One region of the Pseudoalteromonas sp. 68 DY56-GL68 genome, then DNA from elsewhere that is predicted to be linked to it. Evidence: predicted binding sites of a transcription regulator. Region 1 holds the regulator's gene; the other holds the start of a gene.
What was found. The regulator ArgR, encoded in region 1, controls arginine synthesis, uptake and breakdown. The targets are predictions, from matches to a motif close to ANTGAATANNTATTCANT.
Positions count from the first base shown of each region.

Region 1 (5,312 bases):
TTAAACAAGGTGATAAACTTAACTCCACAAATTTTGCCCTAAATAAAAAACTTTAAGGTGTTTTTTTGGTGAATCGTCACAAAATATCGAGCAAGCGCAATTTTTGATGTACAATCAGCCCCGTATACCCATAAAAATCGGCTCGGAGATCAATGGATATAAAAGCTATCCAGACGTTAATTGAAAGTGAAATGAATGACGTCAATCAACTAATACACGCCCAAATGCGCTCAGACGTCGCATTGGTAAACCAGCTTGGCTTATATATAGTAAACAGCGGCGGCAAACGTGTACGCCCTATGTTAGCTATTTTAGCGGCAAAAGCACTTGGTTATGAGGGTAAAGACCACATTACGCTTGCCACCATCATAGAGTTTATTCATACCGCAACCTTACTACATGATGATGTTGTAGATGAATCTAACCTGCGCAGAGGAACACCCACTGCTAATGCAGAGTTTGGTAATGCAGCCAGCGTATTAGTAGGTGATTTTATCTATACTCGTTCATTCCAGTTAATGGTTGGGCTGGGTAAAATGCCTATTATGCAAACACTTGCAGATGCAACGAATGTCATCGCAGAAGGCGAAGTACTACAATTGATGAACTGTAATGACCCTGACACCACAGAACAAAGCTATATGCAGGTTATTTACAGCAAAACCGCTAAATTATTTGAGGCTGCTACCGGTTTAGCCGCCATTATCACTGAGCAAAATCAACACACCCTTGATGCCTTAAACTTATACGGCATGCATTTAGGCACCGCCTTCCAGCTTGTTGATGATGTGCTTGATTACAATGCAGATGCCACGCAACTTGGTAAGAATATTGGTGATGATTTAGCTGAAGGTAAACCTACCCTACCGCTAATCTACGCAATGCAAAAAGGCACACCAGAGCAAGTTAAGCTAGTACGCGAAGCCATTGAGCTTGGTAATGGTATGGACCACTTAGAGAGCATTCTAACGGCATTAGCTGATACTAAAGCCCTTGAGTTTGCGATGCAAAAAGCAGAACAAGAAGCCGACAAAGCGATTGCTTGTATTGCCTTTTTACCAGATACACCGTACAAGCAAGCACTTGAGAGTTTAGCCCGTATCGCCGTTGCACGGGATCATTAAACTCAATTTATTCGAGCCACAAAAAAGCCTGCAATTGCAGGCTTTTTTACTATTGAGGACATCGACTAGAGAATATCCCCATTTTCATCTGGGTATTAACCGTTGATGAAATCAACACCTTCTTGGATGTCTTTGTTAAGTGTCGCTAACATATCATTCTTAGCTTGCTCTTCAAAAGCACTTAACTCACCGTAAGAAAGGATTTCTTCAACACCGTTTTTACCTAAACGTACTGGGTGTGCGAAGTATGCTGCGTCGCCGTTCTCAACTGCAACGTATGCGTAATCAACAACTTCTTCACCTTGTAAGCCTTTAACTAAAGACATACAAAAACGAGCTGCAGCTGCACCCATTGAAAGCGTCGCTGAACCGCCACCCGCTTTAGCGTTAACAACTTCAGTACCCGCATTTTGGATACGTGGTGTTAATGCTGCAACTTCTTCGTCGGTGAAAGTAACACCTTCCACTTGAGAAAGAAGAGGAAGAATAGTCGTACCTGAGTGACCACCGATCACTGGAACTTTAACGTCTGTAGCGCTTAAACCTTTAAGCTCAGCAACAAATGCTTCTGAACGGATCACGTCAAGTGTTGTGATACCGAATACACGATTCGCATCGTAAGTACCCGCTTTTTTGAATACTTCAGCAACGATTGGCACAGTACCGTTAACTGGGTTAGTGATGATACCTACTAACGCTTTAGGGCAGTTTTTAACGATGCCTTCAGCTAATGTTTTGATGATACCTGCGTTTACGTTGAAAAGGTCCGCACGGTCCATACCCGGCTTACGCGGCATACCCGCTGGGATAAGAACGATATCACAACCAACTAAAGCATCGTCTAGGTTGTCAGCACCAAAGCCTTCAACTTTAACGTCTGTTGGGATGTGAGAAAGATCAACCGCTACACCAGGAACAACAGGGGCAACATCGTATAACGATAATTCAGAACCTGCAGGTAAACTTGTTTTTAATAATAAAGACAATGCTTGGCCGATACCGCCAGCTGCGCCTAAAACAGCAACTTTCATTGGAATTCTCCGTAATTTGAGGTAGGAAATACTTGTGGCCCTAAAGATAATGAAATTAGCGACTAAAAACAAATTTATCCTGCTTATTTCGCATATAATTTCGACCATAGTTGTAAACTATGCTGTAAAGTGTCTTCATTTGGCCGACAAATTCAAACAAATACTGCATAAGTATGCATAATTGTGTAGAATTACCTCACATTTTATGAATAAAGATACGACAGCATGCAACCTCAAGATAAACAAGAAGCACTAATCAAAGCGTTTAAATCGTTATTAAAAGAAGAAAACTTCGGCTCACAAGGCGAAATTGTAGATGCATTAAAAGAGCAAGGCTTCGATAATATCAGCCAGAGTAAAGTCTCGCGCATGTTGAGTAAATTTGGTGCGGTACGTACTCGTAACGCGAAACAAGAAATGGTGTATTGCTTACCGGCTGAAATGGGCGTACCAACAGCGAAAAGCCCACTACGTCAGCTTGTTATTGACATTATGCATAACGAAATGATGATCATCATTCGCACCAGTCCAGGTGCTGCACAGCTTATTGCACGTTTACTTGATTCATTAGGTAAAGCAGACGGTGTGCTGGGAACCATTGCAGGTGACGATACTATTTTTATTGCCCCTGCAAAGGTCTCTGAAATTGACGTTACGCTTGAGCGTGTTCGAACCTTATTCGATACAGTTTAAAGTTGCTTTAGAAAATTCACTGACGGGGCGAAAAATGCCGATCCCATATCAGCTTGTGTGAAATCAAGCCAATGATCATAATGCTCGCCCTGCCCTAAACGACTTTTCAGTACATGTTCAAACGAGTCACCTTGCGCGGCACACGACACCATAAGTATGCCCTGTTTGTGAACGTCGCCAAATGGCATACTCTGATTGAGTAATAGCGGCTGACCATGCTCGTCTTTAAGCTCTGATCTCACTGCATGGCTCGTCTCAATTGCCGGCACAACCAAGGTATTATCAAGGCGAGTACGCCCCATTATTTGCTCTTGTTCTGATAAAGACAAGTACTGCCACACCGTTAGGTCGTGGACAAACCGCTGCACATGAATATAACTACCTTGATCTTCAAAATGTCCTGGTTTATTGACTAGTGCCGTACTGCGTTTTTGTCTTCCGTGGGGCGTGTCGCCGGCGTAGATAAAACCATTAAAATCTCGCCCATCTAAAAAACGAAAATTACGAACTTGCTCCACCAGTTCAACATCCGGTGTAAACAATTTTAAAATTTGCAGAGCAAATAAATGATTGACGTCTTCACGGTCAGAGCGGATTTGCACAAATAAATCGAACGGTTGTACGCTTACAACATGTTCACTGTGTGTGACATTAGGAAAGCTCTGTAATTGACTTGGAATAAACTCAGGCAATATATGCGGCCAATATTGCGCCCCAACAGCAACAACACAAGACAGCATAGCCTCAGAAAACTGATCAGAAAATTCGTCTTGTATTACATTTACACGCTTTAGTTTTTTTCGTAATGACTCATCTTGGCCATCATAGACGTTAAAAAACAGGTGCAAACCATGTAAGTTTGCTTCAGCACAAATCCCAGATTGCGCTTGCGCCATAGTGAATCCTTAGCTATTCATTATCAGGCACACAATCAACAATTTAGGATTTCACATCATGTTTAATCTCGAAAAAAATTGACCGTGTGCGGCATTATTTTTATTTTTACTGGCTGTTCGACCGAGAAAACGTGGTCTTGCTCTGCGGCCACTTCGAGCTCCTGCCCTGCAATATTAATACGGTACACATAACGCGTGCCGATAAAACGTCTTTGCAAAATAGTTAAGCCTTGAGCATCGCCATTTTCTGCTTTACACAATTGAATATGATGAGGGCGCACATAAATTTGACCTTGTACGCAATCATGGTTACCTGCATTGATTGACGATACAACCCCGAACACCGTCTCATATTCAGTTGCGGTTAATGCTTTTGCCGTTAAGTATATGCCCGTACCAAGAAACTCTGCAACCACCTTTGAGTTAGGTTGGCTAAATAACTGCTCAGCAGAGCCTTGTTGGGCTATTTTTCCACCATGCATAACAGCAAGTGTGTCAGCAAAGGCAAACGCCTCTTCTTTTGAATGGGTAACAAATACCGCAGAAACTTTTTGCGCTTTGATAATTCGACGTATGTCGGCAATCAGCTCAAACCTTACTTGGGTATCAATATTTGAAAATGGCTCATCAAGAAGTAACAAGCTTGGTTTATAGGCAAGTGCACGGGCAATCGCGACACGTTGCTGTTGACCACCTGAGAGCTGGTGAGGATATCGCTTGGCACAACCATCAAGCTTAACTAAAGTGAGCATCTCGTTCACTCGCTCACGTTTTTGCTCTTTACTCATATTGTTGAGACCAAACGCAATATTGTCACTCACTGTAAGATGAGGAAATAGCGCATAATCTTGAAACATCATGCCGATATTGCGCTTTTGGGGTGCAACAAAAAAACCATTATCGTTCACAACATTAGAATCGATACTCATGTAACCTTGCTCAGGCTGCAAAATTCCCGCGATTGCTTTTAGGGTTGTGGTTTTGCCACAGCCACTGGCCCCTAATAAACACACTATTTCGTCTTGCTTTACATTGAGGTTTAACCCACTCAAGACTTTAGTGCCATTATACTGATAAGCTAAGTCTTTAATTACTAAATGGCTCATGAGTGATTTTGCTCCATCGAACGATTAACGAAATACAAAGGAATAAGCCCCACTAAAACAATCAATAACGCTGAAATTGAGGCAAGCTCCAACTGCTCATCACTAACATACTGAAACACATGGGTTGCCAGTGTTTCAAAGTTAAATGGCCTTAATAATAATGCGGCGGGCAGCTCTTTCATGCATTCAATAAAGACTAACAAGCCAGCGGTAAGAATGCCGCGTTTTAACAAGGGTAAATGAACTTTACGCAAAGTTTGCAATGGCCCCTTCCCCATTGATTGGCTTGCCATATCTAACGACGGGCTGATACGTAAGAAGCTGCTTTCAAGTGCCCCATGCGCAATCGCATAAAACCGCACAACATAAGCAAATATCATCGCAAATAAAGTGCCACTCAAAAGTAACCCAGGCGATAAGCCAAAAGGCTCAAGCCAGTTATTTAATGCATCATCTAATTGA
Region 1 covers NZ_JAOCZL010000008.1:218,021-223,332, forward strand. The annotation lists gene ispB (octaprenyl diphosphate synthase) at 153-1,124, shown strand; gene mdh (malate dehydrogenase) at 1,220-2,155, opposite strand; gene argR (transcriptional regulator ArgR) at 2,381-2,848, shown strand; gene NYF15_RS06340 (Dyp-type peroxidase) at 2,845-3,744, opposite strand; gene NYF15_RS06345 (ABC transporter ATP-binding protein) at 3,807-4,850, opposite strand; gene NYF15_RS06350 (ABC transporter permease) at 4,847-5,312, opposite strand, start outside.

Region 2 (5,312 bases), on a different contig from region 1:
CGCGTGGCAGTCATCCATATCAAAGCCAATACGACCATTGTTAGCAACAAATACTGGGTGGCCTTCGGTCATGGCCGCTTCAATTTGTTGATAATCGCAATGTACCAGCTCTGAAACGGGTTTATTTTGGTGAAGTAATTTAAATGCTTTACTGTATAAAGTGCTGGTGATTTCCTCTAAATAAGTTGGTAAGAGGCTATCGGTAATACCTAAACGATCTTTTAGGGCAATAATGAGCGTTACGGCATCTAAATCTTGGTTAATGCCATCTAGTTTGCAGACGATTGATTCTGGGTGAATATGTAGGTGATCTAGTTGATAGTGACGAGCACTAAAGTCATAACTTAAAAGCCCTTGGTTGCTTTCTAATAATAACTGAAATTGCTGCACTGTTTGTTTTCTATCTTCTTTTGCTGCAATAGGTTTTATTAGTTTTTCATGACTAAACTCAGAGAGTATTTTGGCGACTAAATGTTGATTAGCACCTTGCCATAAAGATTCAGACAAATGTTGAGGGAATGAATTTTTAATGATTTCCATAATTAGTCTCCTTGTGTTGTAGCTGCTTCAAAGCTTGCTAGATCAGCAAAACCTAGCCATGCATCTTTGTTTGTAAGGCGAACGATATGACTACTCTGAATGCCTATTTTTTTATTTAGCTTATGTATTTTTTGATTGTTAATGTCAGGCTCAACAACCAATCGAGTAAAACCTAATTTAGATAAGATGAGTTTTGCTGTTGCTGTAATAGCACGTCGACTAAAACCACTTTGCGGGGTGATTACGGGGGCAAGTAAAAGGTGCATCCCACAATCACTAGGCTGGTTTTCAAAATGTTTACCGATTTCGTCAAACTGCGGGTCATACAATTCAATAAAAAAAGCAGGAGTCGCCTCTTGGTAAGCTATAAGTGCTAGTTTATGAGGTGCGGGAGCAAGTTCACTTTGGCGTTGCTCTGCATTCATATTTTGCATTCCCCAAAAGTGGGCATAATCTTGAGCAAGCCAGCTATTTAATAAGGAAAAGTGCTTCTGTGCTTGGTAAATGTAAAAACGAAAGTCATCTATAACAAAGGCGTCTGTGTTTATTATTGCTTGGCACTGGCTAGCGAAGCTTTTACTGACCTCTGCGTGGTTACAACTGCTCACATAGCCTCCTGTGACATTGAAGTTGTTTTACTACGTGAGGGCGTAAAGCTCTCTTTTTTAGGAATGCCAAATTGTTGGAAAGCGATGCGTTCTTCAATGCTGTAAGGCGCTTTCCCTAATACTTGTTTTAAAATGATGGCATTGCGATAACACACCATTCCGAGATCTGGCACGGTTAATCCATGGCTGTTAAGGCCTAGGTTTTGTGCAAAAATGCGACCCTGATCATCAATGTTATAGTTACGTTTTACTTGTAACTCGCCGTTCTCATCGAAATTTAATTTATGACGTAATGGTTCAATGAAGGTGGGTAACTGGTATTGATAGCCTGTCGCCATTACAAGTGCATTAGTATTAAAGCTAAAATCTTGCTCTAGCTCGTTATGTAGGCATGAGAGGGCAAGTTTTTGGCCTTCTTGTTTAATGTTAGTTAATGAGGTATTCGTTAAAAGCTCGGCTGAGAAATCGCAATTCAGTTTCTTTTGATAGAGCAAATCGTAAATATCGTTAATGAGCTCTGAATTAATTCCTTTATAAAGCGACTTTTGCGAGTGGATAAGTTGTTGTCGCTTCGCACTTGGTAAACTATGGAAATAATCAATATACTCAGGCGATGTCATTTCCAGAGTAAGCTTGGTGTACTCTAAAGGAAAGAACCGCGGTGAACGCGTCAACCAGCGTAATTGATAGCCAAATTTATCAATATCTAGCAGTAAATCATGGAAAATCTCTGCTGCACTCTGACCACTGCCAACAATAGTAATGTCAGACTTGCTTTGTAACATTGCTTTGTTATTAAGGTACTGTGAAGAGTGAGTTATGTGCTTATCGGTCGGGCAAAATTCAGGTAGCCAAGGTTGAGTACCGGTACCAAGCACTAAATGTTTACAATAAAAATCTTGTACCTTGCCAGTCACTTTATCTTTGCCTGAGACTCGGTAACAGTCGAGCTGTTGCTCGTATTCGAGGTTTTCTACGTGAAAATTAAACTTGAGATTATTTAACTGACGGCACACCCACTGGCAATACTGATTATATTCTTGTCGCGGTAAAAAGAAGTTCTCGCGAATATAAAACGAATACAATTTACCAGTCTGCTTGGCAAAATTTAAGTAACTGAACTGACTTGTCGGGTCTGCCATCGTCACTAAATCTGACATAAAAGGGGTTTGCAGACTCGCAGAGTCTAATAACATACCAGGATGCCAATCAAATTTAGGGCGACTGTCAACAAATAGCGTCTTCAAGTCTGAAAGGGGCGAAGAAAGCGCTGCTAAGCTTAAATTAAATGGGCCTACACCTATTCCGATTAAATCATAAATTTCTGGTTTCATTGTCTTTTCCTTAAGCTGTGCACAGTTGTTTGCTTTTGCAGTCGATCACATATTGTTCGCCAATTTTGCAAATTTCATTCAATACGTCGTCTATGCTGTCTATCGATGCATGAGGGTTCAATAAAGTGAATTTTAAATACTGAATATTGTTCACTTTTGTTGCTGCAATCATGGCACGGCTACTTTGAGCTAAGGTCTTGCGAATAGTGCGGTTGCATTCATCAAGCTGAGTTTGGCTCAAGGCGCTATCGTTAAATCGAAATACGAGTGTAGTGAGTGATGGAACTTGTGCAGCTTGTAACAGGCTATGACGTGTTAAGCGTTGGTATACCTGTTGTGTTTTTTCAAGCAAGGTATCGAACATGGCACCAATCGCATCAGGCCCTTCTGTTCTTAAGCTTAACCAGAGCTTTAACGCATCGAATCGGCGCGTTGTTTGTAAGCTTTTATTTATTAAATCAGGAACGCCGGCTTGTGCTTGAGCCTTTGGATTGAGGTAATCGGCGTGATAAGTTAGAAAGCTCAATAACCGCTTGTCTTTAACCAATAGGGCAGAGCAACATACTGGCTGGAAAAATGTTTTGTGAAAATCAATACTGACAGAGTCAGCTAAATCAATGCCTAACAAACGTTCGTTATGGCGTTGTGATACTAACAAAGCGCCACCATAAGCCGCATCGACGTGTAAATAACAGTTATGCTTTTTACATAAATGAGCAATGCTTGCTATCGGGTCGATTGCGCCAAAATCTGTTGTACCAGCCGTGGCGATTACCGCAATTGGTAATAAATTTGCTCTTTGAAGTTCATTTAATGTGTTTTCGAGGCTATGGGTATCAATACAGCGATTTTCATCACACGCAACACTGATAACAGCATCATGACCAAGACCCAATAATGCGGCTGCTTTTTGAATACTAAAATGGCTATATTCAGAACAAAGAATGCGATAACGATGTGCATTACTGCTTAAGCCTGAAGTAATATTTGTATGGCTTTGTGGTTCTAATTTGCCTGCCAACTCACGTGCAAGTAATAATGCCATTAAATTTGACTGGGTTCCGCCAGTGGTAAACACGCCGTCTGTGCCTTCATCGTAACCGATTCTTTGGCATGTCCAATCAATCACTTTTTGTTCTATAAGTGTTGCGCCTGCACTTTGATCCCATGTTTCAACAGCGGTGTTTATCGAAGAGCTAAACAACTCTGCCAGCAGGGATGTAAGCATTACTGGGCAATTTAAGTGAGCAAGGTAATCTGGATGATGGAAGTATATCGCGTGTTTTAAATAAAGGTGATCTAGCTCTTCGAGGACTTGATTTATGTCACTTAAAGGTGTGTTTAGATCAATGGCTGCAAATTCGTCTTGCAACTGTGCAGGTTGCACTCCGCTGGTCGGGGAATTAACTTTTTTAATGCGCTCGCTTAGAGTGCTTATACCCAATTGCATTAATTGTGAGTAATCCTGCATTGGCGAAACACCAAAAAGTGGGGCATCAGTTTGTTTGGTTTTAGTTTGATAGTTAGAATCATTAATCCATTGATATTGCGGCGGTTTAAAATTTTCCATTCTGTATATCCTTTAACATTGATTTAGTAACCAAGAGACAAGAAAAGCTTTTTCCGTCTCCAATTAATTAAAATCCGCAACACCCTGTACCGATAATTAGGAAGGTATCATGCATTAAATGTTAATGCAAACAATTATCATTTAATTATTTTACTCTAATTTAACGGTATCTTGATTTGTTAGTTTTCCGAATTGGTTAAAGGGCATGACACTATTTGTGCTTTAAGTTGCGGGTAAAGACTAGTAGAAAATTCTTTATCAATTACAATGATAGATTCAAACAATCAGAGCAATTTTAACAATATGAGAAAAGCATGCACACACCCAACAAGTGGAAAATGACACCAGAGCGAGTCTCACAATTTATAAAAAACTATAGCTTTGCGCTGATGATAGACAGTGAATTTGAAGCCACACATTTGCCATTGGTGTATAAACCAGACGAAGGTGAGTTTGGTACTTTATATGGTCATGTGTCACGGGCGAATCGTCATGGTAAAAGCTTGCAAGATACGCGTGTATTAGTGGTTTTTAATGGTCCGCGTATACCCAAACCACCTCAAGATCCGAGTTTCAGTTGGAATTAAAAGTGATTTAGGCAAGGCATTGACTGAAAAGAATGGTTTTTCCCTTGTTAAAGTCAATAACGCCGAATAAATCGCTTTTAAACCAACCCTTAGGGCGTTTCTCAAGAACTTACTCTCTGCGTTGTTACTTCTTAAAAGGGAGTGCCATTCTTACAAAGTAACGCCTTGACATTAAGCCCATGAGAAACGCTGAATTCTGTATCTTGAGGTGGTTTGGGTATAATGTATCACCCACTTGGTATGCAGAAAAGCCCGCTGTATCGACGTGGAACTACGCCGCAGTTCATACAAAAGGCAAGGTTGAATACCTTGATGACGACAATACCTTAGCTTGCTTAGATGAGTTAATTAGCCAATACGAACCGAGTATTTTAAACGACACTAATTTGCTGCCAGATGACTATCAAGCGAAGCTACTACGAGGGATTGTTGGTATTAAAATCAAACTTGACTCAATTCAGGCAAAAGAAAAGTTAGGCCAGCATAAATCAGTAGCTGATCAACAAGGTGTTGTAGCAGGGTTAAAAAAAGATAAGCATCCTGATGCGCAAAGCTTATTATCATATATGTTGAAAACTGAGGTAGGTATAGGAAAAGATATCAATAGCTAAGTTTTACTTGCTGTAGCGTGTATCTTCTCCTATTGCTAAAGCTAATTTAGCTATGGCTTAGC
Region 2 covers NZ_JAOCZL010000006.1:488,439-493,750, reverse strand. The annotation lists gene NYF15_RS03040 (IucA/IucC family siderophore biosynthesis protein) at 1-540, opposite strand, end outside; gene NYF15_RS03035 (GNAT family N-acetyltransferase) at 543-1,148, opposite strand; gene NYF15_RS03030 (lysine N(6)-hydroxylase/L-ornithine N(5)-oxygenase family protein) at 1,145-2,482, opposite strand; gene NYF15_RS03025 (aspartate aminotransferase family protein) at 2,493-4,052, opposite strand; gene NYF15_RS03020 (FMN-binding negative transcriptional regulator) at 4,367-4,639, shown strand; gene NYF15_RS03015 (FMN-binding negative transcriptional regulator) at 4,819-5,250, shown strand; gene grxC (glutaredoxin 3) at 5,297-5,312, opposite strand, start outside.
Region 2: a site for ArgR is predicted at 4,166-4,183, ahead of NYF15_RS03025 (aspartate aminotransferase family protein). Genes of this name have one in related genera too.